Regions from separate parts of the Streptomyces sp. NPDC107471 genome, predicted to be linked through region 2. Evidence: riboswitches for the same ligand, from Rfam matches in the RefSeq annotation. Region 2 holds a riboswitch; each other region holds the start of a gene.
The links. A riboswitch is a leader RNA that binds a small molecule or an ion and turns the genes downstream of it on or off. The one in region 2 is predicted to bind cobalamin.
Positions count from the first base shown of each region.

Region 1: linked by a shared signal. The riboswitch ahead of ACZ66S_RS38295 (ABC transporter substrate-binding protein) and the one ahead of nicT (Nickel transporter NicT) in region 2 are both predicted to bind cobalamin.
Region 3: linked by a shared signal. The riboswitch ahead of ACZ66S_RS30095 (cobalamin biosynthesis protein) and the one ahead of nicT (Nickel transporter NicT) in region 2 are both predicted to bind cobalamin.

Region 1 is NZ_JBVJPC010000017.1:39,243-41,433, forward strand. It holds gene ACZ66S_RS38290 (FecCD family ABC transporter permease) at 1-373, opposite strand, end outside; gene ACZ66S_RS38295 (ABC transporter substrate-binding protein) at 385-1,437, opposite strand; cobalamin riboswitch at 1,492-1,667, opposite strand; gene ACZ66S_RS38300 (hypothetical protein) at 2,055-2,191, shown strand, end outside.
Region 2 is NZ_JBVJPC010000005.1:407,525-409,715, reverse strand. It holds gene ACZ66S_RS19280 (hypothetical protein) at 1-285, shown strand, start outside; gene nicT (Nickel transporter NicT) at 272-1,363, opposite strand; cobalamin riboswitch at 1,393-1,598, opposite strand; gene ACZ66S_RS19270 (ArsR/SmtB family transcription factor) at 1,680-2,027, shown strand; gene ACZ66S_RS19265 (hypothetical protein) at 2,098-2,191, shown strand, end outside.
Region 3 is NZ_JBVJPC010000009.1:425,361-427,551, forward strand. It holds gene ACZ66S_RS30090 (cobyric acid synthase) at 1-149, opposite strand, end outside; gene ACZ66S_RS30095 (cobalamin biosynthesis protein) at 146-1,087, opposite strand; cobalamin riboswitch at 1,189-1,328, opposite strand; gene ACZ66S_RS30100 (hypothetical protein) at 1,459-1,680, opposite strand; gene ACZ66S_RS30105 (inorganic phosphate transporter) at 1,707-2,191, opposite strand, start outside.

The sequences.
Region 1 (2,191 bases), on a different contig from region 2:
CGAAGAAGGCACCTGCCGACAGGGACACCGCGCCCCCGCCCACACCCAGGACCACCACGGCGACCGCTCCCGTGGACGCTCCGGAGGAGACCCCGAGCACGAAGGGGTCGGCGAGGGGGTTGCGCAGCAGGGACTGCATGACCGCGCCGCACACGGCGAGTCCGGCCCCGCACACCGCGGCGAGCAGGGTCCGCGGCATGCGTAGGTTCCACACGATGCCGTCCCGCAGCGGAGCCAACGAGCGCTCACCGAAGCCGAGATGGGCCGCCACGGACGCCCACACATCGCCGGTGGAGATGTCGGCGGGGCCGATGGTCACGGCGACGGCGATCGAGGCGAGCAGCGCGACCAGTCCGCCGCCCGTCAACACCATTGCGCGGACGTTCACTTGGCGAGCCCGAAGTCACGCAGACCGGCCGCGACCTTCTCGATCCCCTCGACCGTGCGGATGGACGGGTTCATCGCCTGCCCGCTCAGCAGGACGTATCGCTTCTTCCTCACGGCGCTCAGGTTGCGGGTGGCGGGGTTCGTCTCCAGGAACCGCATCTTCGCCTTCGCGGTCTCCGCGGTCTGCTGCCTGCGGGTCAGGTCGCCGATGACGATGACGTCGGGGTCACGGTCGGCGACGGTCTCCCAGCCGATCTGCGGCCACTCGTCATGGGTGTCGGCGAACGCGTTCTTCGCGCCGACCGCCCGGGTGATGGCGCCAGGGGCGCCGCAGCAGCCGGCGAGGTAGGGCGACTGGGAGTTGGCGAACCAGTACATGAGGGAGACGTCGGAGGCGTGCAGTTCGGCGGTGGCCGTGCGCACCCGCCCCTTCAGTTCCGCAATGAGCCTCTCGCCACGCCCCTCGACACCGAACGCCCGTGCCAGGTCGCGTATTTCGCCGTACACGGCTTCGAGCGTGAGCGGCTTGCTGCGCGAGCCGTCGCCGCCGCTGTCGTTGTCCTTGCCTGCCGAGCAGTCAGACGGAGAGACGTAGGTCGGCACGCCCAGCTTCTCGAACTGCCGGCGGGTGGCGACGCCGCCCTCGCCGAGAGTGGAGACGAACGAGGCGGTGACGAAGTCGGGTTCGGCGTTCAGGACCTTCTCGAAGGAGGGCGCGTTGGCCGCCAGGCGCGGGACGGTGGCGTTGGCCTTCTCCAAGCCCTTCATCACCGGGTCGGTCCAGGTCGCCGTACCGGCCAGGCGGTCGGCGAGGCCGAGGGAGAGCAGGATCTCGGTGGTGCCCTGGTTGAGGGAGACAGCCCGATGCGGGGCCGACTTCAGGGTGGTCTTGTGACCGCAGTTGTCGATGGTGACGGGGTAGCCGGCGGCCGTGGCCTTCTCGGTCTTCGCGTCGTCGCCGTCGGCGGAGCCGCAGGCGGAGAGCAGCAGGGCGGAGGTGAGCAGCAGGGCCGGAGTACGGAGGTGGGCGGGTATGCGGAGCACGGGCATGCCTCGGGGGTCGGGGCTCGTTCGCGGAGCCTGGCCTACGGGTTTCCCCCGCGCCGGGGCGCGGAGGTGCCAGCAGGTCTTCGGACTCGGGTTCGTCCGGCCGGGGCGCCTTCCCGGTCTCCCAGTGGCGTCGTGCCCCGCCCGTCCCCCTCACCGCTGCGCGTCAGTTCCGGATTCGCACCGGATTCCCTGGCCTCGGGTGTGGCTCGACTGGCCCGCCGAGGCTATCAAGCCGGTCGTACGGTCGGACCGCGCGGCCACGGAGTAGCGAGCAAAGGTGCTGGAGTTCTGGCCGATCCACGGCTGCGAACACCTCAACTGCCCCCAGCGAGGCGCGTCGCCGCTGGGCCAGTTGCTGCGGGCAGCCCCTGCCGATGGGGGCGACGGATCGCTGGTGAGGTCTGGGCCGGCGGCGTAGGGAGTTTGCGATCTCGTCTTCGTCGGAGAGACCCTCCGTCAGGCCGGCCTTCGCTGCAGGAAGACGATCATGTCTCAGTACCTGCGGGGACGGCCGTTCTTGGCTGTCTTGCGTCAGCTCTGACCGCAGTTCGGTGAAGGGTCTCGGAGTCGTTCTCACCCGGTGCGGTCCGTCCTGAGCCGCCTGGTTGGATGAACGCATGACGGATTGGTCGACGCTCACCGACGCGTGTGGTTCCGCCGAGCACGTGCGTGGTCTCCTGGACCGCTTCGCGGCCGATCCGAGTGGTGTGTGGTCCGAGGTGATGGACCATCTGTGTCCGCAGTTGGACACAGC
Region 2 (2,191 bases):
ATCCTGCACGTGGCCGCCCGCGAGTCCATCACCTGCGAGAGCGGCAACCTGTGCACCGCGACCTGGGACGCCACGCAGGGCAACTACGTCGTCTACTACTTCTACTACTGCGACACCTACACCCTGTCCAACTGGGTCGGCACCGGCTCCTACCGCAACTCCCAGACCGGCGGTGCGACCGCCCGCTTCTACGGCCAGGACGGTGGCACCGTCACCTCGGTACCGGCGGGCGGCAGCAGCAACTCCTACAACTGGAGCCCGATCTGGTCCCTCAAGAACTGCTGACGCCCCAGCGCTGCTCCACCTTCGCGAGCCGCCAGTAGGCGATCGCCGCCGCCCACACCACCACGAACAGGCCGACGATGACGTAGCCGACGTTGTCGAGGTCGATGTCGGCGATCCAGGTGGTGAGGGCGTCGGTGAGGTCGAGCTTGTCGTGCAGCACGCCGACGAGCTCGATCGTGCCGATGAAGAAGGCGACCGCGATGGACAGCCCGGTGATGGCGAGGTTGTAGAAGACCTTGCGGACGGGGTTGGAGAAGGCCCACTGGTAGGCGAAGTTCATGAACGTGCCGTCGAGGGTGTCGAACAGGCTCATGCCGGCGGCGAACAGCAGCGGCAGGCAGAGGATGGCGTACCAGGGCAGTCCGGCGGCCGCGCCCGAGCCGGCCATCACCATCAGCGTGACCTCGGTGGCGGTGTCGAAGCCGAGCCCGAACAGGAAGCCCAGCGCGTACATCTGCCCCGGCCGGGTGATGGACCTGGTGAGCCGGCCGAGCACCCGGTTCATGAACCCGCGCGAGTCGAGGTGCTGCTCCAGTTCCCGCTCGTCGTAGGACCCCGCCCGCATCGCCCGGAAGACCCTCAGGATGCCCACCAGGGCGACCAGGTTGAGGGCGGCGATGAGGTAGAGGAACGTGCCGGAGATCGTCGTACCGAGAAAGCCCAGGGCCTGGTGGGTGCCCGAGCCCTCGTTCATGACCTTGCCGGCGAGCTGGGTGCCGCCCGCGATGAGCGCGGCGAGCAGGACCACCACACTGGAGTGGCCGAGCGCGAACCAGAACCCCACCGACACCGGCCGCTGGCCGTCCGCCATCAGCTTGCGGGTGGTGTTGTCGATCGCGGCGATGTGGTCCGCGTCGAAGGCGTGCCGCATCCCGAGGGTGTAGGCCGTGATGCCGAGCCCGATGCCGAAGGCCTTGTCGCCGACCTCGTAGTGGCCGGGGACGACGAGCAGGAACAGGATGCCGAAGGCGAGGACGTGCAGCGCGGCTATCGCGGCCATCAGACCGGCCGTCTTCACGGTGTCCTCGCGCCGCCAGCGGAACGAGGCGGAGACCTTGGGCAGGGCAGGGTCGGTCATACGGTGGTCACTCCAGCACCTCGTGGATGAACGCGTGAGCTGCCGTGGCCGGTCTCCTGGCTTACGGGTCGTACGTCTCCCGGCCCGCCTTCCCGGCCTGATGGTCACGGCCAGTGGCTGTCCCGCGAGGGACGTGGGAGGGAGACTCCCCGATCACAGTGGCGAGGGCCGCACCGGTATGGACCTTTGAGGGGTCGTCACCGGTTTCCCGAGCACCACGGCCCGCCCACCGTAGGCGGGGCCGGGGGTTCCTGCATAGCTGCACACCTGCGCAGGTATGGAAGATCACACATGGCCGCCTGCGAGGATGTGCGCCATGCACCTCGTCCCGGCCGACCGAGCCGACCGCCGCACCATCGACGGACACCGGGTGTGCGACGCCATCGCCGCGATCGGCGACCCGGGACACGTCCGCACCTGGTCCGACCGCTTCGCCCTGCTCGCCGACCCCAACCGGCTGTCCCTGCTGCTCGCCCTGCACCGCACCGGCCCGCTGGCCGTCTCCGACCTCGCGATCGCGACCGGCATGAACGACCCCGCCGTCTCCCAGGCGCTGCGGCTGCTGCGGGCGGCCGGGGTGGTGGCCGGGGAGAAGGAGGGCCGGGTCGTGCGGTACCGGGTGGTGGACGAGGCGGTGCGCGGGCTGTTGCAGCAGGTCTCCTGAAGGGGTGACCGCGTAACCCGTACGGCCCGGACCGCTGGTGACGTCCCGGCACCCGGTGATCACCTGAAGCATGACCCCGCCCCGCGCCACCCGCGCCGCCGCCTCCGCGGTCGCCCTGTCCGGGCTCCTGGCCGCCACCGCCTGTTCCGCGCTCTCCACGCCGC
Region 3 (2,191 bases), on a different contig from region 2:
GTGACGAAGGAGTTGAGGGACATGTTCTGCGCCTTGAACGGCGCGACCTTCACCCCCTGCCGCACGAGCCACCGGCAGATCCCGGCGGTGACCACGCTCTTGCCGGCATCGGAGGTGGTACCGGCGACGAGAAGCCCTCCACCCGTCATGCGCTGCGCCCCTTCACCAAGGCCCGCGCCACGGCACCGACGCCGAGCGCGAGCAGCCCGACCCGCCGCGACAACCGCGCCGCGCGCTCGATGTCGTACGGGGCGACGGCACGCCCCTCCCGGTGCAGCACCGGCCGGTGCTCGACCCGCCCCGCGTACGAGAGGGTCCCCCCGAGCCTGACGCCCAGCGCCCCCGCGAACGAGGCTTCCACCGGACCGGCGTTGGGGCTCGGATGCCGGTGCGCGTCCTCCCGCCAGGCCCGCACGGCACCCCGCGGATCGTCTCCGGCGAGCGTGGCGAGCACGGCGGTCAGCCGCGCCCCCGGCCACCCGGCGAGGTCGTCGAGCCGGGCCGAGGCCCACCCGAAACGCCGGTACCGGGGCGACTTGTGACCCACCATGGCGTCCAGCGTGTTCACGGCCCGGAACCCGAGCAGCCCCGGCACCCCGCCGACGGCCCCCCACACCAGGGCCCCCACGACGGCGTCGGAGGTGTTCTCGGCAACGGACTCCACGACCGCCCGCGCGATCCCGTCGGCGTCCAGGGCCTGCGGGTCCCGCCCGCACAGATGGGGCAGCCGGGCCCGGGCCGCCTCGACGTCCCCGGCCGCCAGCGCCCGTCCGATGTGCCGGGCCTCCCGCACCAGCGAAGTCCCGCCCACGACGGCCCAGGTGGCGGCGCCGGTGAGCACGACGGAGGCGGCACGGGACGGACGTACGGCGTGCTCCGCGGCGGCGCCGAGGGCGACCGCGCCGCCCACGCACACGGCGGTGTGCAGCGCGCCCCAGCCCCGGTGGTCCCGCCACAGCACCCGCTCCACGGCCCCGGCGGCCCGCCCGAACGCGGCGACCGGATGCCCGCGACGGGGGTCGCCGAGCAGGAGGTCACCGATCAGACCGGCGGCAGCGCCGTACGCGAAAACGCGATCGGCTCGCATCGGGTCAGCCGATCGCGGGGTCGTTCAAGTGCCTGGTACTGCTGGTCGATCGGCAGGCGAGCATCGCGTCATGTCCTCACTCAGGGTGTCCACGCCCTGGTTCGACGAGTCCGGCGGCGAGAGTTCCTGGCTCCCGGGGGTGTCTACCCCGGTGACAGTGGCGGGACCGCGCCGGATTCGCACCGGCTTCCTCTTCTGCCGCCGTATATGGCTCCGGCAGTCCACCACGGGCCTTCGAGACCCGTCAACTTGCTGTTGACCTGCGGCGGGGGAGTGTGCAGAACCCCACATCGCCGGTCATGGAAGACGGCCGGGCGGGCACGGAAACCGAGGTTCCGTGCCCGCCCGGCCGTCGAGTGACGGGAGTGCCGTCAGGCCACGATCAGATAGATCCCGTACGCCACCGCCGCCGTGCACGCCGCGAAGCAGGCGTAGGCGCCGGTGACCGCGAGGGCGGCCGAGCCGCCCTGTGCCGTGGCCCGCTCCTGACGGGAGAGGCCCATGATGCCGAGGGTGAACAGGGCCACGAGGCCCACGGTGACGACGAGGCTGACGCCGAAGACGGAACCGAGTGCTTCCCAGTCGATCTGCATGGTGAGGCTTCCTTAGGACTGCGGGCTCAGACGGCGGCCGGCGGGGCGGCCGGTTCCGTCGTGGCGGGCGGGGCCGGGATCGTGGCCGTGAGTTCCTCGGCCACGGGACCCGCGGGCGGCGGGATCACGGCGGCGATGGCCGTGGTCACCACGCCGGCCGGCTCGTCGGTCGCGTTGACGTTCGACGCGTCCACGACCTCGCGCCGCGAGATCTTCCAGATCGCCGCGCTGGAGGCGATGAGGAAGACCGCCACGACCGCCGTGCCCCAGTCGCCGAGGTCGGTGACCGACTCGGCCAGCGCGCCCACCAGGGCCGCCGCCGGGAGCGTGAGGCCCCAGGCCACGAACATCCGGGTGGCCGTCGACCAGCGCACGACCCCGCCCTTGCGGCCGAGGCCCGCGCCCATCACCGAACCGGAGACGGAGTGCGTGGTGGACAGGGAGAAGCCGAGGTGCGAGGAGGCCAGGATGACCGTGGCCGCGCTGGTCTGGGCGGCGAAGCCCTGCTGCG